4 regions of the Nocardioides seonyuensis genome follow, and region 4 is predicted to be linked to each of the others. Evidence: predicted binding sites of a transcription regulator. Region 4 holds the regulator's gene; each other region holds the start of a gene.

Region 1 (7,344 bases), 1.5 Mb from region 4:
AGTCGTCTGCTCCGCCCGTTCATGGACGCGTTGTGGGCACAGCTCCTGCTGGGGATCCTGCTCGCACTGGTGGTGCTGTCGTGGACCCTCGAGCCGGTGATGAATGCCCTCCTGATGACCTCGCGCCACGGGCGCGGTCTCCTGCCCGCGATCACGCGGTACGCCACCACCGCCTTCCTCGCCTACATGGCTGCGGCGGTGTGCATCGGCATTGCCGGGGTGACGACCGACGAAGGACTCCTGCTGTTCACTGCGTTCGGCCTCGGGCTCTGGGGGATCTCGGTCGGCCAGGTGCACCTGATCGACATGGTCCGTCGCCGGCTCGCCATCGGCCTCCACGCATGCGGCGCTGCGCTTGCCGCCGCCACCGTCGTGACGGCCCTCCTCGGCACGGCCGGCCCGATGGCGCTTGCGCTCGTGCTGACCGGCATGGCGATGACCTGGTTCACCGCCCTCGCGTGACACCCGGACGGATATGGTCTTCGTGTGAGCGCCATCGAGAGCGTGCGTGACCGGGTCGGCGAGGAGCTCTTCCGCCTCGTGGCCGGCCCGGACGGGCAGCGGCGGCGCGAGTTCGTGCACGGGTCGCCCGGGCCACGGTGGTTCGACCCCGACTCACCCATCGGGCGGGTTCACGGCGACGCCTCCATGTTCGTCGGCGGCATCCGCGCGATCATGCTGCAGTCCCTCCACCCCGCGGCGATGCAGGGGGTGGCCGAGCATTCCGGCTACCGCGGGGACATGTGGGGCCGACTGGCCCAGATCGCCAACTTCATCGCGATCACGACCTTCGGCACCGAGCGCCACGCCGAGCAGGCCATCGCCGCGGTGCGCCGCGCGCACGAGTCGGTGACGGGCACGATGCCCGACGGCACCCCCTACGAGGCCAACGACCCCCACCTCCTCGGGTGGGTGCATGCCGCCGAGGTCGAGAGCTTCCTGCTCGCGCACGAGGTGCACGGGCACCGACCCCTCACAGCCGCCGAGCAGGACGCCTACGTCGAGCAGACCGCACGGGTGGCCCGACGTCTGGGGGTCACCGAGCCGCCCACGAGCAGGGCGTCCCTGGATGCCACCCTTGCGACGTACCGCCCCGAGCTGGCGGGCACCGACCATGCGCGCGACGCGATCCGGTTCCTGATCCGCGAACCCGACCTACCGCTGGCCGCGCGGCCCCCCTACCTCTCGCTCGTCGGTGCCGCCGTCGCCCTGATGCCGGCCTGGACGCGCGCCGAGCTCGCGCTGGCCCCGCCGCGCCGGATCACCGACCGTACGGCGACAGCAGTGGGGGGCGGCGCCACCCGCCTCGTCCGGTGGGCGATGTCACCGGGTCACGCGCACGCCCGTCGGTTGCAGCAGGCAGCCGGCTCGTGAGCCGCGCGCCTCGGGACCGACATGCTCAGCGAGCGGTCTCGCCCAGCTGGACGTAGAGGTTGTAGCGGTCGTGGCGGAACGCCGTGCGCGAGACCTCGACGATGCGCGCGTCGGCCATGGCCCGGCGGGAGTGGCGAAGCACCGGGTCGCCCTCGTCGATCGCGAGGTGGGTGGCCTCCTCGGCGGTGGCCCGGTCGGCGGAGATGGAGTCCTCGGCCCAGGTGGGACGCAGGCCTCGCGCCTCGAGGGCGTCGTAGAGGCTCGTGGGCATGCCGCTCTGGAGGAAGCCGGGCAGCAGCACCTCGTTGAGGTAGGCGTCCTCGACGCAGATGACCTGCTGGTCGGCACGACGCAGGCGCTTCCAGTGGACCACGGGGTCGCCGGGAGAGATGTCGAGGGCGCGTGCCACGCCGGGACCGGCCTGCTCGATGCGACCCAGGAGGGTCGAGGACTCGGAGAGGAGTCCGCGGCGACGCATCTCCTCGGTGAAGGAGGTGATCCGGCTGGGGGCGCTCGCGGGCTGCGCGACGAAGGTGCCGCGGCCGGGAATCCGCTCGAGCCGGCCTTCTGCCACGAGGGCGTCCAGCGCCTGGCGGACCGTCATGCGGGCGACACCGAAGCGGGCGACCAGCTCGCGCTCGGAGGGTGCTGCCGAGCCCGGAGCGAGGAGCTCGATCTCGGCGCGCACGTGCTCGCGGACCTGCACGTGCTTCAACGCACGTTGTCGGGGTACCAGCAGCTCCGTCTCCTCCACGAGCAAAACATAGGCCTCATTCGAGAGTGGCGTCTCCGGATTGCTCGACGCTGTGTTAAAGAGTTCTCGCAGCGACCGTCAAGGAATGGTCAAGTTGCGTTCGAACGGGTGTGCGACTACTCCGCTACACTGTACCGATGGAGTTCCAGGCGACGCTCTTCGCCGAGGAAGGACCCTCGGCCACTGTCCTCACGCCGGCCCCTCAGCGGCGACTGTTGACCCGCGGCGCGTGGGTCGACGTGCAGCAGGACTGGCTGCCCTCGCCCGACGACGTCTTCGCGACCCTGGTCACCGACGTCCCGTGGCGCGCTGAGCGCCGCGAGATGTACGACCGCGTGGTCGACGTGCCACGGCTCGTGCACACCTACCAGGTCGGCGCCCCGCTTCCCCACCCCGTGCTCACGCAGGCGCGCGAGGCCCTCAGCCGCCACTACGCCCCCGAGCTGGGCGAGCCGTTCGTGACCGCCGGGTGCTGCTACTACCGCGACGGCTCGGACTCCGTCGCCTGGCACGGGGACACGATCGGACGTGGCCGCACCCAGGACACGATGGTCGCGATCGTCAGCGTCGGAGACCCACGCCGACTGATGCTGCGCCCCCGCGGGGGTGGGTCCTCCATCTCGATCACCATGGGCCACGGCGACCTCGTGGTCATGGGCGGATCCTGCCAGCGCACGTGGGAGCACGCGGTGCCCAAGGTCGCCCACGCGGGGCCGCGCCTCTCGGTCCAGTTCCGCCCGCGCCACGTGTTCTGAGCCGGGGCGGTGCAGGATCAGCCCACGAAGGCCGCGGCGTAGAGCGCCTCGAGCCGGGGGTTCGACTCGGCGGTGAAGCCGCACAGCGAGACCCTGCCGTCCAGCGAGCTCACCAGGTAGGTCCGCCCCTCCTGGAAGTCCACCGCGACCAGGAGGTCCTGCAGCTGCTCGCTGGGGGTCGAGACCGAGACGGTCTCCGGACCGGCGTCCTCGGAGTACCACTCCTGCACCGAGAGGGTGGCCACGCCGTCGGCGACCTCGGTCACCGTTCCCTCGAACGCGGTGTCCTGGGTCGACAGCGCCTCGACGTTGGGCACCATGCACTTGGGCTGGCCGGGCGGCGGCTCGACGGTCAGCTCCAGGGTTTCAGACGAGGTCGTCATGATCTCGGACGGGCTGCTGGACGCCGGAGCACCGTCGCCCTCGACCTCCGGGTCCGAGGAGCACCCCGCAAGACCCAGGACCAGGGCCCACGGCAGCACTCCGACGACGAGCGGGTGGAGAGTTCTCCGGGTCATCATGTCGAGCCTCCTGCCATCACCTGGCACACCGTGCCACACCCGTGGGACGTGAGCGGGAGCGAATCGGTTCCCGAACCGGGAGGTCGGTCAGCGCAGGGGGTCGAACGGGCGCAGCTGGACGGGGAGGCGGCCGGTCACCATGCGCTCGGCCAGCAGCTGCCCGGTCGCCGGGCCGAGCGTGACGCCCCACATCCCGTGGCCGCCGGCGACGTAGACCCGCGGCGACTTCGTCGGACCGATGACGGGCAGACCGTCGGGCGTGCAGGGTCGGGCGCCCACCCACTCGTCGCGCCGGGAACCCAGCTCAGCGCCGAGGAGGAGGGGTCGCGCCTCGTTGACGATGGCCTCGATCCGCCGGGTGTCCAGCCCAGCGTCCGCGGGGCGGAACTCCATCATGCCGGCGATGCGCAGCCGGTCCCCGGCAGGAGTGCAGGCGACCCGCTGGGCCGGGAAGTAGACCGGGCCCCGCGGGACCGGGTCGATCGGCACGGTGAAGCTGTAGCCGCGCCCGGCCTGGACCGGAAGCTTCACACCGAACGGACCGGCCAGGTCGTTGAGCCACGCGCCCGAGGCGATGACCGCCGCGTCGTAGTCCTCCCCGGCGACCGAGACGACGTGACCACGGTCCTTGACCGAGGAGACACGCACCCCACTGATGATCCGTGCCCCGCGTTGACGCACCGCCTCGGCGAGGGAGTCGACGTAGAGGCTGGGGGTGATGAAGCGCTGGTCGTGGAGGCGGATCGCAGCACCGATCGCCGGTGAGAGGGAGGGCTCGACACTGCGCGCCTCGTCGCCGGTCAGCACGTCGAACTCCAGCGGCTGACCGCTGGCACGGATGTGCTCGATCTCCTCGAGCAGCACCTCTCGCTCCTCGGTCGTGCGGTAGGCGGCGATGAACGAGTCGGCCGCCACCGTCGGCTCCGAGACGCCGCCGTCCTTGAGCGTGTCGAAGGCGCTCAGTGCCAGCGAGTTGATGGGGACCAGCGCCGCCATGGCCTCGCGCCAGCGCGGCATCGTGGAGTTGCGTGCGAAGCGGACGAGGAAGGACAGGAGCCGTCGGTTGGTCGTGATCGGGACGTAGACCGGGGAGCTGGGCGAGACGACCGCACGGATGCCGTACTTGAGGACGGCGGGCTCGGGAAGCGGCGTCGCCAGGCCGGGGGTGAGCCACCCGGCGTTGCCCCAGGACGAGCCTGCGGCGATGCCGGTGCGGTCGAGAACCGTGACCTTGACGCCGTGCTCCTGCAGGAACCACGCCGTGGCGAGGCCGACCATCCCGGCACCGATGACTGCGACGTTCTGCGGTGTCTCATGCGTCATGGCCGCAGCATGCCCCATCGGTGTGACGGGTGCCACATCAGGCCCGGGTTGCCACCGTCAGCATCACGACCGCGTCGGTCTCCGCGTGCAGGTCGTGGCGCAGGGGCGGGATGACCACGTAGTCGCCCGCGCCACCCTCCCAGACCTCCTCGCCTGCGGTGAGGCGCACGCTCCCGGACAGCACCAGCAGGCTGGCCTCGCCCGGCGACTCGTGCTCGCCCAGCGCCCGTCCCGCGACCAACGCGATCAGGGTCTGCCGCAGGTCGTGCTCGTGGCCACCGTGCACAGTGACCGCAGCCCGGCCGCTGCTTGCCGCCCTGGCCGCCGCGAGCTTCTCCTCGCCGAGTCGCGTGAGGGACTCGCCCTGCATCACTGCACCCGCTCCCAGCCGCGCTTGGGACGCTGGCTGCCCATCCGGTCGTCGCGGCTGCGATAGACGATGTAGGGGCGGGTGAGGTAGCCGACGGGTGCGCTGAAGACGTGCACCAGTCGCGTGAAGGGCCACAGGGCGAAGAGTCCGAACGCGACCAGCGCGTGGAGCTGGAACCCCAGCGGAGCCTCCGACATCAACGCCGGCTCGGGGTTGAAGGCGAGGAACCCCCGGTACCAGACCGACACGCCCTCGCGGTAGTTGTACTCACCGCCGATGGTGAAGATGGAGCCGGCGATGGTGTTCCACATCCCCAGCACGATGGCCAGGCCGAGGAAGACGTACATCACCTTGTCCATCACCGTCGTGGCGGAGAACACCGGCCCGACAGTGCGGCGACGGTAGATCAGGATCGCCATGCCCACCAACGCCATGAACCCGGCGATCAGCCCGCCGATGACCGCGGCGTAGTGATACATGTGCTCATCGATGCCGACCGCGTCCGTCCACGACTGCGGGATCAGCAGGCCCACGACATGGCCTCCGACCACTCCGAGCATCCCGAAGTGGAACAGCGGGGAGCCCAGGCGCAGCATCCGGTCCTCGTAGAGCTGGGAGGAGCGCGTCGTCCAGCCGAACTTGTCGTAGCGGTAGCGCCACACGTGTCCGACCACGAAGGTCGCCAGGCAAAGGTAGGGCACGATGACCCAGAGGAAGGTGCTCATCTCGGTGCTCCTACGGGGATGGTGGCGGGTGCGATCAACGGGTCGGTCCCGTAGCCCTCGAGACCGACCTCCTCGGCCGGAGGGCCCTCCTCGACCAGCCGGCGTACGGCATCGGCCTCGTCGCCCTGCAGGGTGGGCAGGGTGGCGCACAGCGCGTCGAGGGCGTTGCCCCACGGCGAGCCGGTCGTGCCGTCGTCGTTGCGCCAGCCGGAGAGCGCGAGCCGGAGCATCTCCACACCGGCACGATGGTCGTTCAACAGCTTCCACGCACCGTCGGCGTCGACGGTCGCTCCGAACTGCAGCACGGCGCAGAGGTGGTCGGGCAGCTCGCCCGACTCCTCGTCCCACTCGACGCCGCCCTTGCGGTAGGCCTGCTTGAACTGGACCAGTGCGACTCCCCTGCGCCTGGTGTCGCCGTAGGAGAAGTAGGTGAGGTAGAGGGCGCACTTGCGGGTGTGGTCGAAGGTCTGGACGTACTCCTCCTGACGCTCCCGCAGCTCTCCCCGGCGCAGGTGCGCGACCAGCGCGACGAGCGGCTCGTTGTCGGGCACCAGCCCCTCGATCGCATCGAGCGAGTCGAGCAGCTCCTGGGTGGGGTAGTCGAGCAGGGCCGCACACGCCGCCCACACGGCCTGGACGTCGGGCGGACGGACGTGCCTGCGAGAGAACCGGAACATCAGTCCTCACCCTCCGACTTCGGGGGGAAAAGCCCCTGGGGGCTGCCCTTGCCATCCCAGTTGAGCAGGTTGACCCGAGCCGACTTGTTGTCGGGAGAGGCCAGCGTGTCCGACATCTGTCGACTCTTGAGCATCTGGAAGTTCTCCACCGCGACCGGGGTGGGATAGCCAGACCCTTCACCCAACAGCTCCTGGTCGTAGAAGGAACCGGCCGCGTCGAAGTCGACGGCACAGTCGGTGGCCAGCTCCTCCAGCGAGTGGGCCTGCTCGGCGTGGGCCGTGGGGATGACGTAGCGGTCCTCGTACTTGGCGATCGCCAGCAGGCGGAACATCTCGTACATCTCCTCACCGCTCATGCCGACCGCCTCCGGGATGGAGTCGTCGGGGTCCCGGCCGAGGTTGATGTCGCGCATGTAGGAGCGCATCGCCGCGAGCTTCTTGAGCACGTCGCTCACCGGCTCGGGGTCACCGGCGGTGAAGAGGTTGGCGAGGTACTCGACCGGGATCCGGAGGGTGTCGATCGCTGCGAAGAGGTTGCCCTTGTCCTCGGCGTCGTGACCGGTGTCCTTGATGACGTCCACCACGGGCGACAGCGGCGGGATGTACCAGACCATGGGCATGGTGCGGTACTCCGGGTGGAGCGGGAGCGCGACCTTGTAGTCCTGGATGAGGCGCCGCACGGGCGACTTCTTGGCGGCCTCGATCCAGTCACCGGGGATGCCGGCCTTCTCGGCCTCCCGCGCGACCGCCGGGTCGTTGGGGTCCAGGAAGACCTTGCACTGGGCCTCATAGAGGTCGTGGTCGTCCTCCACGCTGGCCGCGTCGAGCACCGCGTCCGCGTCATA
Region 2 (7,344 bases), 620 kb from region 4:
CAGGCCGCCGGCGTGACCGTCTTCAACACCGGCATCGGCTGGCACGAGGCGCGGGTCCCCACGATCATCACGCAGGTCCCGCGCGCGGCCTGGCGCTCCCACACCGCGCGGCTGCGCGAGGTCGTGGACATCCCCGTCTGCGCGTCCAACCGCATCAACACCCCCGAGATCGCCGAGGAGATCCTCGCCTCCGGTGACGCCGACCTCGTCTCGATGGCCCGCCCGCTGCTCGCCGACCCGGCGTTCGTGGCGAAGGCGATGGACGAGCGCGCCGACGAGATCAACACCTGCATCGCCTGCAACCAGGCCTGCCTCGACCACGTCTTCCAGAACAAGCGGGCCTCCTGCCTGGTCAACCCGCGGGCCTGCCACGAGACCGAGCTGGTGCTGATGCCGACGCTGCGCAAGCGCAGTGTTGCGGTGGTCGGAGCCGGGCCGGCTGGTCTCGCTGCCGCAACCTCAGCGGCCGAGCGCGGTTTCGAGGTCACCCTCTTCGAGAAGTCCCACGAGATCGGCGGCCAGTTCCGGCTCGCGATGGAGGTCCCCGGCAAGGAGGACTTCGCCGAGACGCTGCGCTACTTCGGCCGACGCCTGGAGGTGCTCGGCGTCGACGTGCGCCTCTCGACCCCCGCCACTGCAGCCGAGCTGGCGTCGTACGACGAGGTGGTCGTCGCCACCGGGGTCGAGCCGCGCATCCCGGCGATCGACGGCATCGACCACCCGAGCGTGGTGTCGTACGCCGACGTGCTCAGCGGCCGCGCCGTGCCGGGCCAGCGGGTCGCGGTGATCGGCGCCGGCGGGATCGGCGTCGACGTCTCCGTCTGGCTGACCCACACGCCGGAGACCACCGAGGAGTGGATGGACCACTGGGGCGTCGGCGACCCGTCGCTGCACCGCGGCGGCCTGGCCGAGCGCAAGCCGCGCGAGTCCGCCCGCGAGGTGACGCTGGTCCAGCGCAAGACCACGCCGATCGGCATCGGCCTCGGCAAGACGTCGGGCTGGGCGCACCGCGCTGTGCTCAAGCAGAGCGGCGTGGTGCAGGTCAGCGGGGCGAGCTACGACCGCATCGACGACGCCGGGATGCACGTCACCATCGACGGTGAGTCCCGCGTCATCGAGTGCGACACCGTCGTCGTGTGTGCAGGCCAGGAGTCGGTGCGGAGCGTGTACGACGACCTCGGCTCACCCGACTACCAGGGGATCCACCTCATCGGCGGGGCCGACGTCGCCGCCGAGCTGGACGCCAAGCGGGCGATCGACCAGGCGACGCGGGTGGTTGCCGCCCTCTGAGTGGTTCCTGGAAGGGATCTTCGGGGATCACCCAGGGACTACCCACGCGTCGGGCAACGGACACTCCACGACCGTGACCATGGCCGCGTCGTGGACAACCAAGAAGTCCGCTCGCTCGCGCGGATAGCCGAAGGCAACCATGAGCTGCTCGGGTGATCCGAAGCGCTGCTGGAGACTGGTCGCCCACTCGTCGGGTCAGCCTTCCTCCGCGATGCGGGAGCTTGCCAGCCACACGTGTCCGGCCTACGTCCGTCTGTGGAAGCTGACCTTGTTGTCGGGGCCGGTGCGCGTCTCGTAGCGGGGGTCGTGGGCTCGTCGGTGGTGGTGCGGGCACAGGAGTCGTCCGGTGTCGACGTTGGTGGGGCCGTGGTCGGCGGTCCATTCGAGGTCGTGGTGGGCGTGGCAGGCGTCCGGTGGCATGTCGCAGCCTTCGGCGGTGCAGCCCTTGTCGCGCACGGTGAGCGCGATGCGTTGGTATCTGGTGTGGAACCTCTTGGACCGTCCGACGTCGAGCGGCATCGATTTCCCACCGAGGACGAGGGGGATGATGCCGGCCTCACAGGCGAGGCGTCGGGCGGTGGAGGCGCTGATCCGGTCGCCGTTGCCGAGGGTGGCGGCACCGAGGCCGGTGTGGAGGGCTTTGAGGTCGAGGGTGATCACGACGGTGGCGTTGACGCCGGCGGTCTGGGGGAGCTGGTCGGCGGGGTAGCGCTCGATGAACTCGCCGAACGCCTGCCCGAGACGTTGGGGGGTGGGTCGCCATTCCCCGGTCTTGGCGTCCTTCAACTCGTCGTGGTCGTGGCGGGCGGGGTTGGCGATCGCGTGCAACGCGAGCTTGAGTGCGGCGCCCTGGTGGGCGGGAAGGGAGAACCGTCCCCAGGTCTTGCCGTGGCCGTCGTCGTGGAGCTTCAAGAAGGCGGTGGCGGCGGCGTTCTGTGCCTCGCGCTCGAGGAGCTGCTGCTCCAACGCCTCACCCACCTCGGGGGCGACGACGTCGAGGATGCGCTTGCCGACCCGGCGCAGCACCTTGGCGTCGTGGTCGGCCGCGACCTTCAGGAGGTGGTCGCGGGCCTGGGCGCGGATGTCGGCGTCGATGTGGCGGACCTGGCCGTCGGGGGTCTCGACCTCGTCCGGGATGGAGTCCACTGCCGCGACGATCACCTGCGCCTGGTCCACCCGCAGGTCACCGGCCGCAAGTGCGGCACCGACCGGCGCGTGCACGTCCTCTTCGAACGACCGGCCCAACCGGACCAGCCGTGCGGCCTCGCCGCGGGTGAGCCGCGTCCGGCGTGCCCACCACTGATGGGTGTGGCGGGCGCCGATCTCGTCACCCAACCGGCGCCGGTCGGCCTCGGCTGAGACCCGGCAAGCCTGCGCGGTCACCCGGCCGACAGCCGAGGTGGCCGCCTCCAAGACCCGGATCACATCCGGGTCAGACAGCGCGCCCAGCGATAGCGAGCCGAGCTCGTCCAGCGCCTCGCCAACCCGCGCCAGCACACCAGCCACCACAGGCGAGGCGACCGGGTCGGTGCCCGGTGCACGCCACCCGTGCTGCGGGTCGCTGGCGGAGATACTCACTGGGTTGGCCCTTCCGCGCCTGTGGAGGGCGCGTCGACAACAGGTGTGGAGGCCAGTTCAGTAAGGAAGATTCAGCCGGGTGCGATCGGCTCTCCGGTTGGGCCCGAGCTCGAGATTCGAGTTCGCTCGTGTGTTCGATTGTAGTGCGCATGGCCGTCAGCGTCAATACACTAGGTTGCGGCCGGTCACATCGCTGAAGCTGCGGCGGTAGTGGGACGGACTCATGCCGACGTGCGAGGCGAAGAGACGCCGGAACGACGCGGGGTCCAGGTAGCCGACCGCTGCGGAAACCTCCGCCACCCCGAGGTCCGTCGTCTCCAGCAGCCGCTTGGCGCGCCCGATCCGAGCCGACTGGATGAAGTCGAGGGGCGTCTGGTTGGTCTCCGCCCGGAACCGCCGCAGCAGCGTGCGCGTGCTCACGTGGAAGTGCGCTGCCAACGCCGCGAGGTCGTAGGCCTCGTCGATCCGGTCCAGGAGGTGGGCTCGCACGGCGGTCGAGAAGGCGCCTCGTGACCGCCGGGCGAGCGACTCGTCGACGTACGGCGACTGCGAGCTGCGGTCGGTCCGCGTCAGGGTTAGTCGGGCGGTGGCCCGCGCGATGTCCGGGCCGGCGTGGAGCCGGGCGAGGTGCAGGGCGAGGTCGGAGGAGGCGCTGAAGGCGCCGGTCGTGGTGACCGGACCGTCCTCGACCAGTACGGCGGCGGCCTCGACGGTGGCGAGGGGGTGGCGGCGCGCGAGCTCGTCGGCGACCAGCCATGCCGTGGTGGCCCTGCGCCCGTCGAGGAGCCCGGCGGCACCCAGCAGGAAGGCACCCACACAGATCGAGGCGACCGGCACGCCGCGCTCGCTCGCGCGTCGCAGCACACCCACCTCTCGTCGCCAGCACGCGAGGTCGTCGGGAACGCCACCCTGGCCTGGCCCGAAGTCGAAGCCGGGCACGACGAGCAGGTCGAGGGCATAGCTGATCCGCCGGGCATGGATCGCCGTGCCCCCTGACGTCGACACCGGGCCCGCGTCGACCCCGACGGCGCTCACGGCGAACCGCTCGGGCTGGCCGCTGAACTGCGCCACTCGGTTGGCCACGGTGAGCATGTCCATCACGGACATGGCCTCGGCGGCGAAGCACCCGTCGTACAGCAGGACTCCGACCCGGAGCACGTCGTCGGTCACCTGGCGAGATTAGCCCGGTAGGAGGCGATCCCGCCACTGGTGCGCGTCCGCCCCTGCGGCGAAGGATGAGACCACCGGCCGCGTGGCCGGGAGGACGAAGGAGAAGGTCGCATGCGGATGTCGATGCTCTTGTTCGACGGGTTCACAGCCCTCGATGTGGTGGGCGGCTACGAGGTGCTGGCGAACGTGCCGGGCATCGAGGTCGAGCTGGTGGCGGCGAAGGAAGGCCTGGTCGCGGCCGACACCCGTCGCCTCGGCCTGCCCGCCTACCGCCGCTGCGACGAGGTGGCGGAGACCGACATCCTCTATGTGCCCGGCGGTCCCGGGGTTGTCGCGGCATTGCGCGACCCCGACCTGGTCGAGTGGCTCGCCCGCATGCACTCGACCGCGACGTGGACGGTCGGGATCTGCAACGGCGTGGCCCTCCTCGCAGCCGCCGGAGTGCTCGGCGGGCGGAGCGTCACCACGAACTGGGGCTGGCGGGACCGTATCGCCGCCTACGGGGTCGAGGTGGTGGAGGAACGTTTCCATCGCGACGGCTCGGTGGTGACGGGTGCCGGGGTCTCCGCGAGCATCGATGCCGGCCTCTTCCTGGCCAGCCTGGTCGCAGGTGACGATGTCGCGCGGCTGGTGCAGCTGGGCATCGAGTACTTCCCGGCTCCGCCCGCCATGCTCAGGGCCTCGCTGGACGACGTACCGGCTGCCGAGAAGGAGCTGCTGCGCGCCTACGAGGACGGCCCGTTGCTCGAACGGATGACCACTGGCCGACCGCCCTTCTCGACGGCGGCTCAGGGCATGGTGGTGGCGCCATGAGCATCGAAACCCTGCTGAACAGGAACGTCGCTGCGTCCAGCGCCCTCGCGGACCACGACGACTCCCTCGTCCCCAGCCTCCGCACCGTCGTCCTCACCTGCGCCGACCACCGCGTGGACCCGGCACACGTCCTCGGGCTCGAGCTCGGCGACGCCGTCGTACTCCGCAACCCCGGTGGGCGCGTCACCTCCGACGCGATCCGGAGCCTGCTCGTCCTGGGGACGGTGGCCGCCGTAGAGGACATGAGCACCAACTTCCAGGTCGTCCTCATGCACCACACCGACTGCGGCCTGAGTCGCCTCGCCGGACCCGAGCACGCTCGCCTGCTCGCTGACTTCGCCGGCGTGGAGGCCTCTGAGGTGGGCGGTCTGCACGTGGACGACCCCGTCCTCGCGGTGCAGCACGACGTGGCCCTGCTGAACTCGCTCGGCGTCCTGGCCACCCCAGCCGTCGGCCTCGTGTACGACATCGCCACCGGGCTCGTGACCAAGCACGCTGGGTGATCGCTGGTCGAGGAGGGACGAAGTCCCGTCACGAGACCGCTCTTCTGTGGCAACGTCCGTCCCATGACCTGGCCCGGACTCGCCGTACGACTCGCCTCGTTGAGCGCCCTGGCGGTCATCGCCACGGGGTGCCAGGCAACAGTCGACGCAGCACCGAAGCCCGCACTGAAGCTGGCGTGCAGCGACCCGGAGACCACCAGCCTGGGCGTCCCGACGGCGCGGCGACCTGCCGAGCTCACCACGTCGGGCGGACGGCTGAGCTTCGTCGTCACGGCCTTGCCACCCGGCTCGATCTTTGGCGAGGTCGAGGACACCGAGGTGCATCTCAACGACCCCGACACACCGTCCGAGCCCGTGTTCCGCGTGACGGCGTTGCTGCAGCAGCCCGGAGTCGTCGATGTGGAGGCCGGCACCTACAGCCTGCTCAACACCAACCGCGGCGGCATCGAGGTGCGGACCTGTCCGGACGTGACACTCTCCGACGTCGAGCCGGCGACCCCGGATCGCCGGGGCAACGCTGGCTCCTTGGTCGCTCTGGCCTCTTCGGGGGGTGTGCGTGTCAGGGCTCCGCGGAGGGTCGAGGGAAGAACGTGGACCGCTTCCTTCGGGACCCTCCTGTGCGTGGCTGAAGGCGGCGAAGACGTGTCGATCGTCCGAGTCGACCACAACGCCACAGTTCAGCCGGTATCGGTGACCTCCTTCGTCCGCACCGCAGGCGGCCGAGTCACTCCCATCGCCAGCAAGACCGGCGGTGTCCGCGGACTGGCCGGCGGCGTCCGGCCTGCGAGAGGTGCGCACGTCTCCGAGACCTGTCCGGGTACCCCACGTGTCACCGAGCTGCTCGTGGTGGTGAAGGCCACCACAGCCGGCGCGGCCATCAAGGACTTCCGGATCACGTACGACGACGCAGGCGTGACGCGGACGCTGACGGTGCCGTGGTCGATGGAGATGTGCGGGTCGAAGGTGAAGCGTCGAGGTTGCCGTTGAGGTTCGCGCGCGGGATCCCCAGCACCAATGTGGCAGCGTGCAACCCATGATCTGGTCGAGAACCGGCGGGGCTGGCACGGGCCCGTTGCTGGTCATGCTGCATGGCCTGGGCGCCACCGCCGAGGTCTTCGCCGAAGTCGAGCGAGAGCTCTCCGACAACTGGTCCGGCGGCTGGCTCGTCGTCGACCTGCCGGGCCACGGGCGCAGCGGCTGGGACCCGCCGTACTCCTTCGCGGGTCTCGCCGACGCCGTCCGACCGTTGCTGCCCCACGACCGTGACCTGGTGCTGCTCGGCCACTCGCTGGGAGGCGTGGTGGCCCTGCATCTCGCGGACGGGGCTGCGCCTGCTCCCTCAGCGGTCATCGCCCTCGGGGTGAAGGTTCGCTGGACGGAGGAGGACCTGGGTCGTGCCGCCAAGATCGCGGAGCGACCCGTCCTGACGCTGGCCTCGCGGGAGGAGGCGGTCGACCGCTATCTCAAGCTCGCCGGCCTGAGCGGGCTGGTCGATGCGACGGACCAAGCGACAGACGCAGGAGTCGTTGCCGCCACGGAGGGGTGGCGAGTGGCCCAGGATCCCGCGACCTTCGCCGTGGGCGCTCCGGACATGACGGGGCTGCTCGCCGGTGCAGTGTGCCCGGTGGCCATGGCACGGGGCGAGCACGACCCGATGGTGTCCGACCGCGACCTTGCAGCGTTGGTCCCAGATCCGGTCACTCTCCGCGGACTCGGGCACAACGCACATGTCGAGGACCCTGGCGCGGTGCTCGCCGTGGTCCGTCGGGTCCACGGGCCGTAGGCGTCTCACGACGGCAGCAGGTCCGCGCGAAAGCCTTTCTCCCAGAATGGGGCGACCAACCGGGAGAGCCAAGACGTGTGGCGATCCGGTCGTCCTGACGGCCGCAACGTCACGCGTCCGGAGTGGCGTACGACGATGTGGTCGCCGATGTATCCGGCGGCGGGGCACGCCGCAGGCAGCACGCGCCCACGTCAAACCGCCGCGGCT
Region 3 (7,344 bases), 1.4 Mb from region 4:
GACCGGCTCGTGGTCCTGGGCATCGCCGCGATCGCGGCCGAGCTGAGCGACGAACCGTTGGTCCTCGCGTGGGGCCTGGCCCTCCTCGGCGCACTGAGCGCCGTGACGCTCGTCCAGCGCATCTGGGCGGTGCGTGAGCAGGCCGCTGCGCGGAATACGATGGGTGCATGAGCGAGAACGCAGCACCGACCACCGGCACCTCCCGCGTCAAGCGCGGCATGGCAGAGATGCTGAAGGGCGGTGTGATCATGGACGTCGTCACCGCCGAGCAGGCCAAGATCGCCGAGGACGCCGGCGCTGTCGCGGTGATGGCTCTCGAGCGCGTCCCGGCAGACATCCGCGCCCAGGGCGGCGTCTCGCGGATGAGCGACCCCGACATGATCGACGGCATCATCGAGGCCGTCTCGATCCCGGTGATGGCCAAGGCCCGCATCGGTCACTTCGCCGAGGCGCAGGTCCTCCAGAGCCTGGGTGTCGACTACATCGACGAGTCCGAGGTCCTCACCCCGGCCGACTACGCCCACCACATCGACAAGTGGCAGTTCACCGTCCCGTTCGTGTGCGGGGCGACCAACCTCGGCGAGGCGCTGCGTCGCATCACCGAGGGCGCGGCCATGATCCGCAGCAAGGGCGAGGCCGGCACCGGTGACGTGTCCAACGCCGTCACCCACATGCGCACCATCCGGGGCGAGCTCAACCGTCTCCACGGCCTCGCGGAGGACGAGCTCTACGTCGCTGCCAAGGAGCTCCAGGCGCCCTACGACCTGGTCAAGGAGGTCGCGGCGAGCGGCAAGCTCCCCGTGGTCCTCTTCACCGCGGGCGGCATCGCAACGCCCGCCGACGCGGCGATGATGATGCAGCTCGGTGCCGAGGGCGTCTTCGTCGGCTCCGGGATCTTCAAGTCCGGCAACCCGGCCCAGCGGGCCGAGGCGATCGTCAAGGCCACCACGTTCTTCGACGATCCCGACATGGTCGCCAAGGTCAGCCGTGGGCTGGGCGAGGCGATGGTCGGCATCAACGTCGACGACATCCCGCAGCCGCACCGCCTCTCCGAGCGCGGCTGGTAGCTCACGGCCAGAGAGCCGCGACGACGTCCCTGGCCGGCCGACGTGCTGCCGCGGCGTGACCGCTCCCTGCCCACAGGGCCATGGCGTCGGGGTCGCCGGCCGTTGCCGCCGCTTGCCTGACGGGCTGGGTCGTGTGCTGCACGTGGGGGTACGCCGACGGCGCGTGACCATCGTGGTCGGCGACGAAGGCGTTGCGCAGGGCTCGAGCGGGGCGCCCCGTGAAGGCCCGGGTGACGACCGTCCCGGGGAAGCGGCCTGAGGTGAGGGCGTCCCGGTGTGCGGTGCTCGAGCCGGCCTCGTCCGCCGCGACGAAGAGGGTCCCGACCGCGACTGCCGCGGCGCCGGCGTCCAGCAGTCGTCGTACGTCGTCGCGCCCGGCGACGCCCCCGGCGGCGATCACCGGGAGTCCCGTCGTCGACACGGCCGAGAGGACGTCGTCGGTGGAGTCCTCGTTGGGCTCGTCGGAGACGTGCCAGGTGCCTCGGTGCCCGCCCGCCGACGCTCCCTGGGCGACGAGGAAGTCAGCCCCGAGGGCGACCGCCTGGTGGGCCTCGTGGAGGCTGGTGACAGTGAATCCGACGGCGGTGCCGACCCCCTGCAGGTCGCGCACCACCGTCTCCGGCACGGGTCCGAAGGTGAACGTGACAGCATCGACAGGCTCGGCGACGAGGTACGCCACCTTGGCGTCGAAGTGGAATTCGTCGTGGCGGGGATCACCCGGCTCCACGCCGTGCTTCCGGGCCGTCGCGGCGATCTCGGCGGCGTAGGCGACCAGCTGGCTCGCCAGCTCGGCGGAGCGGTCGGGCTGGGGGCTGAACAGGTTGAGCGCCACGGGGGCATCGACGAGCGTGCGGTAGGCCGCCACCTCGGCCCGGAGCGAGGCCGGGGCGAGGAAGGCCGCGGCTAGGAAGCCGATACCCCCGCTCGCGGAGGCCGCCGCCGCGAGCTCGGGCGTGCTGACACCGGCCATCGGGGCGGCGACGACGGGGTTGGGGCGGGAGAGGATCGACAGCGCCATCCAGCCAGACTAGGGGCCTCTCCGGGGCAGGCGAGAGGCCGGCGGTCGAGGCCCCTACGATGCGGGCATGCCTTCGCCCGTCATCGGGGTGCTCGCCCTCCAGGGTGACGTCCGCGAGCACCTCGGGGCGCTCACTTCCCTCGGCGTCGAGGCGGTCGGCGTACGACGTCGCGCAGAGCTGGCGCGATGCGATGGGCTGGTCGTGCCGGGCGGGGAGTCCACGACCATGGTGAAGCTGGCGAAGATCTTCGAGCTGTTCGAGCCGGTCCGCGAGCGGATCGCCGAGGGGATGCCGGCCTTCGGCACGTGCGCGGGGATGATCATGCTTGCCGACCGGATCGAGGACGGCGCCGCGGGGCAGGAGACGTTCGGTGGGCTCGACATCACCGTCCGGAGGAACGCCTTCGGGCGCCAGGTCGACTCCTTCGAGGAGGACCTGCACGTCGCCGGGCTCGAGGAGCCGGTGCGTGCCGTCTTCATCCGGGCGCCCTGGGTGGAGTCGGTCGGGCCGGACGTCGAGACACTGGCTCGCGTCGAGGGCGGCGCGGCCGACGGTAGGATCGTGGCCGTGCGCCAGGGTGCCCTGATGGCGACCTCGTTCCACCCGGAGGTCGGTGGTGACACCCGGATCCACCGCCTGTTCGTGGACCTTGTCCGCGGGGCCCGACCCTGACGTCGTACTGAAACCACCAGACCAGCCGCCAGCACGGAAGAGGGACGCATGTCAGGCCACTCCAAGTGGGCGACCACGAAGCACAAGAAGGCCGCGATCGACGCCAAGCGCGGCAAGCTCTTCGCCAAGCTCATCAAGAACATCGAGGTCGCGGCGAAGCAGGGCGGTGGCGACCCCGCCGGCAACCCGACGCTCTTCGACGCCATCCAGAAGGCGAAGAAGTCCTCGGTCCCCAACAAGAACATCGACTCGGCGGTCAAGCGAGGCTCCGGGGCGGAGTCCGGCGGCGTCGACTACGAGACGATCTCCTACGAGGTCTACGGACCGCAGGGAGTGGCCATCCTCATCGAGTGCCTGACGGACAACCGCAACCGGGCCGCCATGGAGGTCCGGACCGCTGTCACCCGCAACGGCGGCACGATGGCCGATCCCGGTTCGGTCTCCCGTCTGTTCGACCGCAAGGGCATCGTCGTGGTCACCAAGGCACAGGAGTCACGCGAGGTGACCGAGGACGACCTGCTCGAGGCCACCCTCGACGCGGGGGCCGAGGAGGTCACCGATCTCGACGAGGCGTTCCAGGTCCAGTCCGAGGCGACTGACGTCGTCGCCGTCCGCACGGCGCTTCAGGAGGCCGGCATCGACTACGACTCCGCCGACGTCGAGTTCGTGGCCAGCATGGAGATCCCGGTCGACGCCGACGCCGCCGCCAAGGTGCTTCGCCTGGTCGACGCCCTCGAGGACCTCGACGACGTGCAGGACGTCTTCACCAACGTCGACATCCCCGCCGAGGTCATGGCCGAGCTCGAGGCCGCGGACGCCTGAGGTCTGGCATCGGGCGCACGAGAGGTGCGCCGCCCGCGTGTCGTACGACGACGCGGCGGCCGTCCGGTTAGCCTACGAACAGATGTTCGGACGACGGCGTTCGGATGCGCCATGCCGGGAGGTCAGCAGATGCGGGTGCTCGGGATCGATCCCGGCCTGACGCGCTGCGGGGTCGGGGTGGTGGAGGGCTCGGTCGGTCGGCCCCTCACCATGATCGACGTGGGCGTGATCCGCACCAGCGCGCACCTCCCGATCGCCGAACGACTCGTGACCATCGAGCGCGGCATCGACGCGTGGCTCGACGAGCACCAGCCCGAGGCGGTGGCGGTGGAGCGCGTGTTCGCGCGGTCCGACTCCAGCACGATCATGGGCACCGCCCAGGCCAGCGGGATCGCCCTGGTCGCGGCGGCACGTCGTGGCCTGCCGATCGCCATGCACACCCCGAGCGAGGTCAAGGCCGCCGTCACGGGGAGCGGTCGCGCCGACAAGGCGCAGGTGGGTGCGATGGTCACCCGGATCCTGCGGCTCGACGCGCCCCCCAAGCCGGCGGATGCCGCCGACGCCCTCGCCCTGGCGATCACGCACGTGTGGCGCGGCGGAGCGGCAGCCCGGATCGAAGCAGCACGTGCCGACGCCGCTGTGCGGAGCGCCGGCCAGAGGAAGGTGGTGAGGACCCGATGATCGCGTTCGTGCGTGGCGAGGTCGCTGCGTTGACCCTCTCCAGCGCCGTCCTGGAGGTGGGTGGAGTCGGCCTGGAGCTGATGTGCACCCCCGGGACGCTCGCGACCCTGCGCCCCGGCCAGCAGGCGACGCTCCCCACCAGCATGGTGGTGCGCGAGGACTCCCTGACGATCTTCGGCTTCCTCGACGAAGACGAGAAGCAGGTGTTCGAGATCGTCCAGACCGCCTCGGGTGTCGGTCCCAAGGTCGCCCAGGCGATCGTCGCCGTGATGACCCCCGACGACGTGCGCCGAGCCATCACCACCGAGGACGTCAAGGCCCTGACCAGGGTCCCGGGCATCGGTCAGAAGGGTGCCCAGCGCATCATCCTCGAGCTCAAGGACCGGATCGGTCCGCCCGTCGGCGTGGCCGCCGGCGCTCCGGCCGTCCATGCCGGCGGTGCACCGTGGCGCGACCAGGTCCACCAGGGCCTGGTTGGCCTGGGATGGTCGACCAAGGAGGCCGAGAAGGCCGTCGAGGCGGTGGCCCCAGAAGCAGGGGAGAGCCCCGATGTCGGTGCCCTGCTCCGCAGCGCCCTCCGAGCCCTCAGCAAGGCCTGATCCGTGAACTGGGACGACGACGCCCCCGACACGGACGTGACGGACGCCCGCCTCGACGACGCCGAGGAGGCGCACCTGCGGCGGCTGACAGACGCCGAGGCCGACGGCGACGAGCGTGCCGTCGAGGCTGCGCTGCGCCCCAAACGCCTCGACGAGGTGGTGGGACAGGCACGCGTGCGCGACCAGCTCGGGCTCGTGCTCGAGGCCGCCCGCAGGCGTGAGCGGGCCCCCGACCACGTGCTGCTGTCGGGTCCGCCCGGGCTCGGCAAGACCACCCTGGCCATGATCATCGCCGCCGAGATGAGCACCCCGTTGCGGCTGACCAGCGGTCCGGCGATCACGCACGCCGGTGACCTTGCCGCCATCCTCTCCGGCCTCAACGACGGCGACGTCCTCTTCGTCGACGAGATCCACCGGATGTCACGGCCGGCGGAGGAGATGCTCTACATGGCGATGGAGGACTTCCGGGTCGACGTCATCATCGGCAAGGGGCCCGGCGCCACCGCCATCCCGTTGGAGATCCCGCCGTTCACCCTCGTCGGCGCCACCACCCGGGCGGGTCTGCTGCCGGGCCCGCTGCGCGACAGGTTCGGGTTCACCGCCCACCTTGAGTTCTATGAGCCCGCCGACCTCGACCTGATCGTGCACCGCTCGGCGGGGCTCCTCGGCGTCGAGCTCACCCCAGAGGGCTCGGCCGAGATCGCGTCGCGCTCCCGCGGCACGCCGCGGATCGCCAACCGGTTGCTGCGCCGGGTCCGCGACTACGCCCAGGTGCGTGCCGGCGGCGTGGTGACGTTGCCGGTGGCCCAGGCTGCGCTCGACATGTTCGAGGTCGACGAGTCCGGACTCGACCGGCTCGACCGTGCCGTCCTCGACGTGCTCTGCCGTCGGTTCGGGGGTGGACCGGTGGGCGCCTCCACGCTGGCGGTCGCCGTGGGGGAGGAGCGCGAGACGGTCGAGGAGGTGGCCGAGCCCTTCCTCGTGCGTCAGGGCATGCTCGCGCGCACTCCGCGCGGGCGGGTCGCGACGCCCGCGGCGTGGCTGCACCTGGGGTTGTCCGTCCCGTCGGCACCCGCTGCCGGGGACTCCACGCTGTTCGACGAGGCCTGACCCCTATCCTCGACCCATGGGTGACCTCGCTGCCTTCCTGCCGTTGCTGGCCATCGCCGTCCTGTTCTGGTTGATCGTGATCCGCCCTGCCTCCCGAAGGCAGAAGGAGACCCTGCGCATGCAGGCCGACCTCCAGGTGGGCCAGCGGGTCATGCTGGCCTCGGGCATCTTCGGGACGATCGTGTCCCTCACCGACGACCGCGCCACGCTCTCGATCGCCTCAGGGGTGGAGGTCGAGGTGGTGCGGGCTGCCATCTCGGGTGTCGAGGCAGAGCTCAGCGAGGAATCCTCCGCCGACCACCACGGCGGCCGGCCGGACGACCCGGCATGAGCGACCGTCGTACTGCCCGGGAGGCGCTCGAGAGGCTCATCGTCGACGTGCCGGAGTGGCCGCAGCCGGGCGTCGTCTTCAAGGACATCACTCCCGTGCTGGCCGACCACGACGCGTTCACCGCAGTCGTCCAGGCGCTGGCAGCGCCAGGTCGTGACGCCTCCGGTGCAGTGGTCGTCGACAAGGTCGTGGGGATGGAGGCCCGTGGCTTCATCCTCGCTGCGCCCGTGGCGCTGACCCTGGGCGTCGGGTTCGTCCCCGTCCGCAAGGCCGGCAAGCTGCCGCGGGAGACGCACTCGGTCACCTACTCCCTCGAGTACGGCGAGGCCACCCTCGAGCTCCACCGTGATGCCGTCGAGCCGGGCGAGCGTGTGCTCCTCGTCGATGACGTGCTCGCCACCGGCGGCACCGTGGCGGCCACTCGCCAGCTCGTCGAGGCGTCGGGCGCGGAGTGCGTCGGCGTGTCGGTGCTGATGGAGCTCGGCTTCCTCGACCCGCGGTCCACGACGGCTGACCTGCCGGTGTCGACGTTGCTGACTCTCTGAGCGGGGCCGCTCACTACACTGGGTCAATGCCACAGGAGCACGTTCCCGCCACCGAAGGCGGTCGTCCGGACGTCCCCCTGTCTGCCCGCAGCATGAGAGCGCGGCTGGCGCGCATCGGCACCAAGCCGCCGTCGTCCAACCCGGTGCTCGAGCCGCTGTTCCGTGCGGTGCGCGCCAACCACCCGAAGGCCGACCTGGCCCTCCTGGCACGCGCCTACGAGGTCGCCGACCGCTTCCACGCGTCCCAGATGCGCAAGAGCGGTGACCCCTACATCACCCACCCGCTCGCGGTGACGACGATCCTGGCCGACATCGGCATGACCGAGCCGACCCTGGTCGCGGCCCTCCTCCACGACACCGTCGAGGACACGCCCTACTCCCTCGAGGAGCTGCGCGCCGACTTCGGCGACGAGGTGGCCGAGCTGGTCGACGGCGTCACCAAGCTCGACAAGGTGCAGTATGGCGACTCGGCCCAGGCCGAGACCATCCGCAAGATGA
Region 4 (7,344 bases):
GGACAGGACATGGTTCGGCCAATGGCCATGGTGTCTCCCCGAGTGATTGTGCTGTTGATGGACAGTTGGCGTCGTGACGAAAGCGTCGCCGGATCAGCGAAGGACAAGCTGCGGCTTGGCCTCGAGGACCTCAAGCTCTGTCACGGGCCCGGGGACGGTGTGGGTCTCGCCGAGGTCCTGCCAGTCGCCGTTGCCGATCTTGTACGTGCCCGAGTAGGTCGTCGCGACGCTTGCCTCAACGTCGTCGGTGCTGGTGTAGACATGCGTGACCTCGCGCGACGGGTGCGGCGCGCCTGGGGTCGTTGTGGACAAGGTGGTGCCGTCGCCGAAGGACCAGGTGTACGACACCGGGGTGGCGATGATCTGGACGTCGGTCTTGGCGATACTCACCGTCTTCGACGTGGGTGCGGCGTTCGTCGTGTAGAAGATCGTCTCGAGGTTGACCAATGTCTGACCACCGCCTGGCTGGACTACGGCCGTCGAGCTGGGCCATTGCAGCTCTTTGAAGCTCTGCAGCACCTGTTCGCGAGAGGGCCCTGGGGCCACGTCGGTTGGCGCGCAGGTCATTCCCACCTGCACACCGTCCCGCGATACGGCGTACATGAAGCCCGGAACACCGTTGGACACGCAGGGCTGAACTGAACACGTGCTGCCGAGTGCCGGATCGACACAAAGAGGGAGTAGGACCCACTTGTGCGCGCTGTCCGAGGAAGACGTCTCCAGGTACTCCGCGTAGGTCCAATTGCAGTTTGCGTCGACCTGCTCCCACCCCACCTGGACGCAGGAAGCGGGTTCGTCCGCGCTTGCTTCGGACGGCGAGAGAACGACAAGCTGCAGGAGCGCGACACATAGTCCGAGCCAGATAGCACAGCCGCCAGTTCGGATCATCAGACGAACCCAAAGTGCGCGACGACCCATTCCCCCTGGCGTTTGGCCAGCGTGATCGAAATGGTGGCCTTCCCCGGCGGGAAGGTTCGCGTCTCACCCTTGGCGTCATACACCACCGTTTCAGGCACGGTCTTGGTTAGCTCGAAGGTCGGCACCTCGTCCTCCACCCGGACGAGTTTCGTGATCGTCGACCCGTCGAACTCAGCATGACCTCCCGCTCGGTAGACGCTTCTCACAGTCTCGACGAAGTCTTGGCACGGCTTGCACTGGGGCGACATATTGGAGTACTCAGCCGTCTCACCACTTACCTGCATCTTGTCCGAAGCTGCCTGCCAACGCCGGATGAACTCCTCCGGAGTCTCCTGCTCAGCTGTCGCAGTCTCGGTCGGCGTGGGCGTCGCGGCAGACGTGGAGGGCATCTTGGGCGAGGGCTCGGCCTCCTGACAGCCGGCCAGGGCGAGCCCGAGCAGCGGAGCGAGGGCGGTGGCGACGAGCGCGCGTCGTACGGACATCAGATGCCTTCCCGAGAACAGCGATGACGCGAGAGAACCTAGCGACAACGACACCTCTGCGGGACCCGCGGAGATCGTCCTGTGGACAACCTGCGGGGATGGCGGGTGATTTCGAGGCTCGCGAGTTCGCACCGCAACCACCTAGGGGAGCCGCTCGCACATCAACCGAGTCACCGCCCGGACCTCAACCACCGAGGGGAGCCGGTCGCGGCTCAACCATCAGCGCAAGCGAAGAGGGGCGGGCCGCGTAGGCCCGCCCCTCGTCTTCCCCTGGTCCACCGGTTGGGGTCGAAGCAACCGGTGGAGGTCTGTGGTGCTGCGGTCGCTCAGTCGGTGGCGACCGGGACGCGGAGCTTCTGGCCGGCGGAGACCGCGGCGGAGTCGAGGGCGTTGAGTCGCTCGATCTCGGTGATCATGGCGCGCACGTCACCGTCGTCGGCGACGTCGCTGGCGATCCCCCACAGCGTGTCGCCGGGGGCGACCTGGACGACCTCGGTGGCCGGTGCGGTGCCGGCCTCTTCGGTGCCGACGGCGCCGGCGGCGAGGAAGAAGGCCGCAGCGAGCGCGACCAGGAGCCCGGCGAGCACGACCACCACCCGACCCCGACGGGTCAGCCGCACGGTCGAGCGACGCGGGGCGGCGGTGCGGAAGGTGGGAGAGATGCTGAGGGTGCTCATGGTGGCCTCCTGGGGAAGTTCAGCCGGTCGTTGATGTCGAGGGAATGTCTAGAGCGAGCCACCGACAGTGGGTCGGACTCGATCAGAGATTCGATCGAACATGTGTACGACGATAGAGCAGGTGTTCGAACGATGCAAGCACCGTAGCGAACAAATGTTCGAGCCCCCAGCAGGGCTAGGCGCAACCTCTCAGGGCCGCGAGGCGTTCATCCTCCGCAGCAGCACCAGCACGAGCGCGCCCAGACCCAGGACGGCCAGAGCCAGCACGCCCACCACCACCCACAGGACGACAGGGACACCGTCCTCGGCGTCACTGGCAGCCGCGTCGGCCGCCTCGGACCCGCCGTTGGACGGGGTCTCGGTCGGCGTCGCACTGGCGGTGTCGGAGGGGGTCGCCGTCTCCGTCGGCATCGCGACGTCGGTGACCTCGACGGTGAACTGGTACTCCACGGCGCCGTACTCCTCGTCGGAGGTCGTGTCGTCGAGGATCGCGGCGAAGAAGTAGGTGCCGGCCTCGGACACGCCGTCCTCGAGCGGCGAGTCGACGAGGGCTGTCGTGGCGGTGCCCTCGCTGTAGTGGCCCCACCGGTCCAGCCGGCTGCCGTCGGGCTTGTTCAGCTCGTAGGCCAGGCAGCAGCCGTACTCCGCGGTGCCGTCGTCGGTGGCGGTGACCGCGATGCTCTGCCCGACCTCGAGGTCGATGGAGTACCACCGCGCCTCGCCGTTGACGATGTCGTCGACGTACGTCGTCCCGGGCTCGACCGGAGTCGCCTGGACCTGCGAGGGGCCGCCGTCGACCTCCTCACCCGCTGCCTGGAATCGCGAGATCGCCCGGCTCGAGACTGCGCTGAGCTGCTCGGTGAGCGCTGCGGTGTCGTCGGCAGGGACGTAGGTGCCACCGGTCGCGTCGGCGATGCACTCGAGCTGCTTGCGGGCGGCGGCGTTGTCCTGGAGGAACAGGCCCACGGTGTCGACGCGGACCTCGATGCCGTCGCGGGCCAGCTGCTTGGCGGCCTTGCACGGAGTCGGGTCGCCGCAAGTGTCCTCGCCGTCGCTGACCAGCACGATCGAGCGCTCGCCCTCGGCGGAGAAGTCGTCGGCCGCCTGGGTCAGGGAGTGCCCGATCGGGGTGAAGCCGGTCGGCCTCGCCTGCTCGACCGCGGCGACGATCTCATCACCCGACTCCGACGCTGGGGCGATGGGTACGGCGAGCTCGGTGTCACGGCAGCCCGGCGCCTTGGCGTCGCCGGCGTACTCGCTGCCGTAGAGCCGCAGACCGACCTCGACCTCACCCGGCACCGAGCCCACGAAGTCGCGCACCGCCTCGCGGGCGCCGGCCATCAGCGTCGTGCCGGAGGCGTCCTTGCGCTCCATCGATCCGGAGACGTCGAGGATGACGAGCAGCTGCCCGCTCGCCTCCTCGGCCAGCGCGGGCGCAGCGCCGGCCGCCGGCGACGAGGAGAAGCCGAGGGCCGTCACGAAGATGGTCGAGGCCACGGCGAGGGTCGAGGTGAGAGCGGGAAGTCGTCGAGTCACGGGTGGCACCCTCCCCCCAAGAAGGGCCGGTCAAACACGAGGGCATCCTGGGCAACACGCTTCGAACAGATGTTTGATCAACGGCCCGGCGATGGCTACGGTGGGGACACACTCGATCAGCAGGAGGCGCCACCATGGCGAAGAAGGACGCACCGGGCTCCCAGGGCCCCGACGCGAAGGTCGTGGCCATGCCCGACGGACCGCCAGACGCCACCGGCCTGACGCCTCGCCAGCAGCGCGTGCTCGCCACCATCAAGGACGCCATCGAGCAGCGCGGCTACCCGCCGAGCATGCGCGAGATCGGGCAGGCCGTGGGCCTGACGTCCTCCTCCAGCGTCGCCCACCAGCTGCGCGTCCTCGAGGGCAAGGGCTTCCTCAAGCGCGATCCCAACCGTCCGCGCGCCCTCGAGGTGTTCCTGCCCGAGGTGATGGCAGCGCGCAAGGCCATGGGTTCGGCCGAGGAGTCCTCGGTCGACGAGACCGGCATCGGCGACCTCGCCCCCACCGCGCTCAACATCCCGCTCGTCGGCCGCATCGCCGCCGGCGGCCCGATCCTCGCCGAGGAGCAGGTCACCGACGTCTTCCCGCTTCCCAAGCAGCTCGTCGGCGACGGCACGCTCTTCCTCCTCGAGGTCTCCGGTGACTCGATGATCGACGCGGCGATCTGCAACGGCGACTACGTGGTGATCCGCCAGGAGCAGACCGCGACCAACGGCCAGATCGTCGCCGCGATGATCGACGGCGAGGCGACGGTCAAGACCTTCCAGCGCAAGGACGGCCACGTGTGGCTGCTCCCCCACAACGCCGCCTACGACCCGATCCCCGGTGACAACGCCACGATCCTCGGCGTCGTGACGGCGGTGCTGCGCAGCCTCTGATCAGCCCGCGGCCAGCCGGGCGAGCGCCTTGCGCACCAGCGCCGGGTCGGTCGTGGTCCACATGGGTGGCAGCGACGCCTTGAGGAATCCGCCGTACCTCGCGGTCGCCAGCCGCGGGTCCAGGACCGAGACGACCCCGCGGTCGGTGGTGGTGCGGATGAGGCGTCCGGCGCCCTGCGCGAGCAGCAGGGCCGCGTGGGTCGCCGAGACCTCCATGAAGCCGTTGCGGCCCATCGCGTCGGCGGCCTTGGCGCGCGCGGACATCAGCGGGTCGTCAGGCCGCGGGAACGGGATGCGGTCGATGATCACCTGCTGGCATGTCTCGCCCGGCACGTCGAGGCCCTGCCACAGCGACAGCGTGCCGAACAGGCACGTGTGGGGATCCTCGACGAACTGCTTGGCCAGCTCGGGCAGCTGGGCGTCGCCCTGGGCGAGCGTCGTGAGGTGGGGCAGGCGGGTGCGTACGACCTCGGCAGCTGCCTCGGCGGCACGGCGCGAGGAGAACAACCCGAGCGTGCGGCCCTCGGCTGCGTCGACGAGCTCGCAGATCTCGTCGAGCTGGGCGGCACCCAGGCCGTCGCGGCCCGGCGGCGGCAGGTGGCGGGCGACGTAGAGGATGGCCTGCTGGCCGTAGTCGAACGGCGAGCCCACGTCGATGCCGCGCCAGGGCAGCACACCATCCCCCTCGGGGTCGGAGCCGCCGTCGAGCACGCGCTCGGCCGGCTTGAGGCCGAGCGAGGTCGCCACCGCTCCGAAGTCACCCCCGAGCATCAACGTCGCCGAGGTGAACACCACCGTCTTGTCGGTGAGGAGCTTGTCTCGCATCGGCCCCCACACCTGGAGGGGCGCGACGTGGAGACGAGCGGGGATCCGGTCGCGGGCCTCGTTGAGCCAGAGCACGTCGGCCGCCGACCCGCTCGCCATCCGCTCGGCGTTGACGAAGACCTCCTGCAGGAGCCCACGCGCCTGGGTGCGGCCGGCGTCGGCATCGCCCTCGCCGCCCTCCTTGGGGAAGGCGGAGATGCACCCGCGGGCGGCGTCGCGCACCCGCGCCAGGGCCTCACCGAGCTGTTCGGGGACCAGGTCGATCCGCCCCGGTGACGTCGCGATGATGGCGTCGGAGAGGTCGTCGGCGGCACTCTCGAGGTCGCCGATCGGGTCGCCGTCGACGTCTGCCAGCCAGCGATTGGCACGCTTGGCCGCACGCTCCACGTCGGCCACCGCGAGCTCGTCGGTCGCCGCCTGGGTCACCCGGGCGGTGAGCTCGTGGGCCTCGTCGATGACCACCGTGTCGTAGTCGGGGATCATCGGCACCTCCTCGATCGCGTCGATCGCGAGGAGGGAGTGGTTGGTGACGATCAGGTGGGAGCGGTGGGCCTTCTCGCGCGCGAGCTCGGCGAAGCACTCCTGGCCGAACGGGCACTTGGCCGCGCCCAGGCACTCGCGGTGGTTGACGCTCACCTGGCGCCACTCGCGGTCGGTGTGGCGTGGAGCGTTGTCGCGCTCGCCCGTGCCCTTGGCCTCGGACTCCTCCTCCGCCCAGGCGCGCAGCTCGAGGACCTTCTCGGCCATCGATCCCATCGGTACGTCGACCAGCGTGCCCTGGTCGTCGGGCACGCCGTTGCGGATGCGGTGGAGGCAGGCGTAGTTGGAGCGGCCCTTCAGCACGGCGTGGGAGGTGTCGACGCCGTCGACGCCCTTGACCGCCTCGACCAGGCGCGGGATGTCGCGCTCGACGAGCTGGTGCTGCAGGGCGAGGGTCGCCGTGGCCACCACGACCCGCTTGTCGTGGAGCAGCGCGGGCACGAGGTAGCCCAGCGACTTGCCGGTGCCCGTCCCGGCCTGCACCAGCAGGTGGCGGTGGGACTCCATCGCCGCGGCGACCTCCTCGGCCATCCGCACCTGCCCGTCGCGCTGCTGGCCGCCCAACGCCGCCACCGCGGCGGTCAACACCTCGGCGACGGTCGAGGACGCAAGAACGCTTTCAGGCACCAGAGAACCTTACGGGCCGGCGCCGACAGAGCGTCGTACGCCATCCACAGCGGGACCTCCGCGCTGGCTCACGCCGACTCGACGATCGGTTGACGCCGACTCGGCGGGAGGTTTGCGCCGATTCGGCGGGAGGTTTGCGCCGACTCGGCGGGTGTTCGCGCCGACTCGCCGGTCAGACGACGGCGCCGGAGTCCTCGGGGTCGCGGGCGACCTTCTCCTTCTTGACCCGGCTCATCGGCCACTTCTCCTGGAAGTAGGTGAGGATCGGGGTCGCGGTGAACATCGAGGAGTAGGTACCGACGATGAGGCCGACGAGCAGCGCGATGGAGAAGTCGCGCAGGCTGTCGCCACCGAGGACGGCCAGGGCCGCCAGGATGAACATCGTGCCGAGGCCGGTGTTGATGGTGCGCGGCACCGTCTCGATGACGGCACGGTTGGCCATCGCCTTGAACGAGTCGTCGGGGCGGGAGGCGTACCAGCGCTCGCGGATGCGGTCGAAGACCACGACCGTGTCGTTGACCGAGAGACCGATGATCGTCATCGCCGCCGCCAGGAAGATGCCGTCGATGGGCTTCTCCAGCCAGGCGAACAGGCCCACCACGAGGATGACGTCGTGGAACATCGCGAGCACCGCGGCGACGCCGAAGGTCCACTTGAACCGGAACGCGAGGTAGAGCAGCTGGGCCAGGAACGCCACACCGAAGGCGATGAGCGCGTTGTTGCGCAGCTCCTCACCGAGCGACGCGCCGATGGTCTGGTCGTCGATCTTGTCGACCTCGCCACCGATGGCGGCCAGGGAGTCCTCGATCGCCTGCTCCTCCTCGTTGGAGATCTCGCCGGTGCGGACCGTGAAGTCTGCGG

What was found. The regulator LexA, encoded in region 4, represses DNA repair genes until DNA is damaged. The targets are predictions, from matches to a motif close to TCGAACANNTGTTCGA.
Region 1: EXE58_RS04350 (alpha-ketoglutarate-dependent dioxygenase AlkB) is a predicted target of LexA. The motif match lies at 2,229-2,244, and genes of this name have one in related genera.
Region 2: EXE58_RS08800 (HNH endonuclease signature motif containing protein) is a predicted target of LexA. The motif match lies at 2,991-3,006, and genes of this name have one in related genera.
Region 3: ruvC (crossover junction endodeoxyribonuclease RuvC) is a predicted target of LexA. The motif match lies at 3,655-3,670, and genes of this name have one in related genera.

What each region holds. Positions count from the first base shown of each region.
Region 1 is NZ_CP038436.1:881,331-888,674, forward strand. Features, by position in the region: gene EXE58_RS19930 (hypothetical protein) at 1-462, shown strand, start outside; gene EXE58_RS04340 (oxygenase MpaB family protein) at 487-1,374, shown strand; gene EXE58_RS04345 (GntR family transcriptional regulator) at 1,400-2,128, opposite strand; gene EXE58_RS04350 (alpha-ketoglutarate-dependent dioxygenase AlkB) at 2,266-2,883, shown strand; gene EXE58_RS04355 (hypothetical protein) at 2,901-3,404, opposite strand; gene EXE58_RS04360 (NAD(P)/FAD-dependent oxidoreductase) at 3,492-4,727, opposite strand; gene EXE58_RS04365 (cupin domain-containing protein) at 4,765-5,097, opposite strand; gene narI (respiratory nitrate reductase subunit gamma) at 5,097-5,822, opposite strand; gene narJ (nitrate reductase molybdenum cofactor assembly chaperone) at 5,819-6,499, opposite strand; gene narH (nitrate reductase subunit beta) at 6,499-7,344, opposite strand, start outside.
Region 2 is NZ_CP038436.1:1,782,008-1,789,351, reverse strand. Features, by position in the region: gene EXE58_RS08805 (NADPH-dependent 2,4-dienoyl-CoA reductase) at 1-1,290, shown strand, start outside; gene EXE58_RS08800 (HNH endonuclease signature motif containing protein) at 1,534-2,868, opposite strand; gene EXE58_RS08795 (GlxA family transcriptional regulator) at 3,031-4,038, opposite strand; gene EXE58_RS08790 (DJ-1/PfpI family protein) at 4,150-4,851, shown strand; gene EXE58_RS08785 (carbonic anhydrase) at 4,848-5,354, shown strand; gene EXE58_RS08780 (hypothetical protein) at 5,418-6,341, shown strand; gene EXE58_RS08775 (alpha/beta fold hydrolase) at 6,388-7,137, shown strand.
Region 3 is NZ_CP038436.1:3,815,025-3,822,368, reverse strand. Features, by position in the region: gene pgsA (phosphatidylinositol phosphate synthase) at 1-171, shown strand, start outside; gene pdxS (pyridoxal 5'-phosphate synthase lyase subunit PdxS) at 168-1,067, shown strand; gene EXE58_RS18550 (nitronate monooxygenase) at 1,069-2,085, opposite strand; gene pdxT (pyridoxal 5'-phosphate synthase glutaminase subunit PdxT) at 2,153-2,758, shown strand; gene EXE58_RS18540 (YebC/PmpR family DNA-binding transcriptional regulator) at 2,807-3,580, shown strand; gene ruvC (crossover junction endodeoxyribonuclease RuvC) at 3,710-4,261, shown strand; gene ruvA (Holliday junction branch migration protein RuvA) at 4,258-4,860, shown strand; gene ruvB (Holliday junction branch migration DNA helicase RuvB) at 4,936-5,970, shown strand; gene yajC (preprotein translocase subunit YajC) at 5,987-6,301, shown strand; gene EXE58_RS18515 (adenine phosphoribosyltransferase) at 6,298-6,846, shown strand; gene EXE58_RS18510 (RelA/SpoT family protein) at 6,939-7,344, shown strand, end outside.
Region 4 is NZ_CP038436.1:2,402,764-2,410,107, reverse strand. Features, by position in the region: gene EXE58_RS11725 (outer membrane protein assembly factor BamB family protein) at 1-11, opposite strand, end outside; gene EXE58_RS11720 (PKD domain-containing protein) at 94-627, opposite strand; gene EXE58_RS11715 (hypothetical protein) at 888-1,400, opposite strand; gene EXE58_RS11710 (LysM peptidoglycan-binding domain-containing protein) at 1,727-2,077, opposite strand; gene EXE58_RS11705 (vWA domain-containing protein) at 2,267-3,613, opposite strand; gene lexA (transcriptional repressor LexA) at 3,748-4,491, shown strand; gene EXE58_RS11695 (ATP-dependent DNA helicase) at 4,492-6,486, opposite strand; gene secD (protein translocase subunit SecD) at 6,656-7,344, opposite strand, start outside.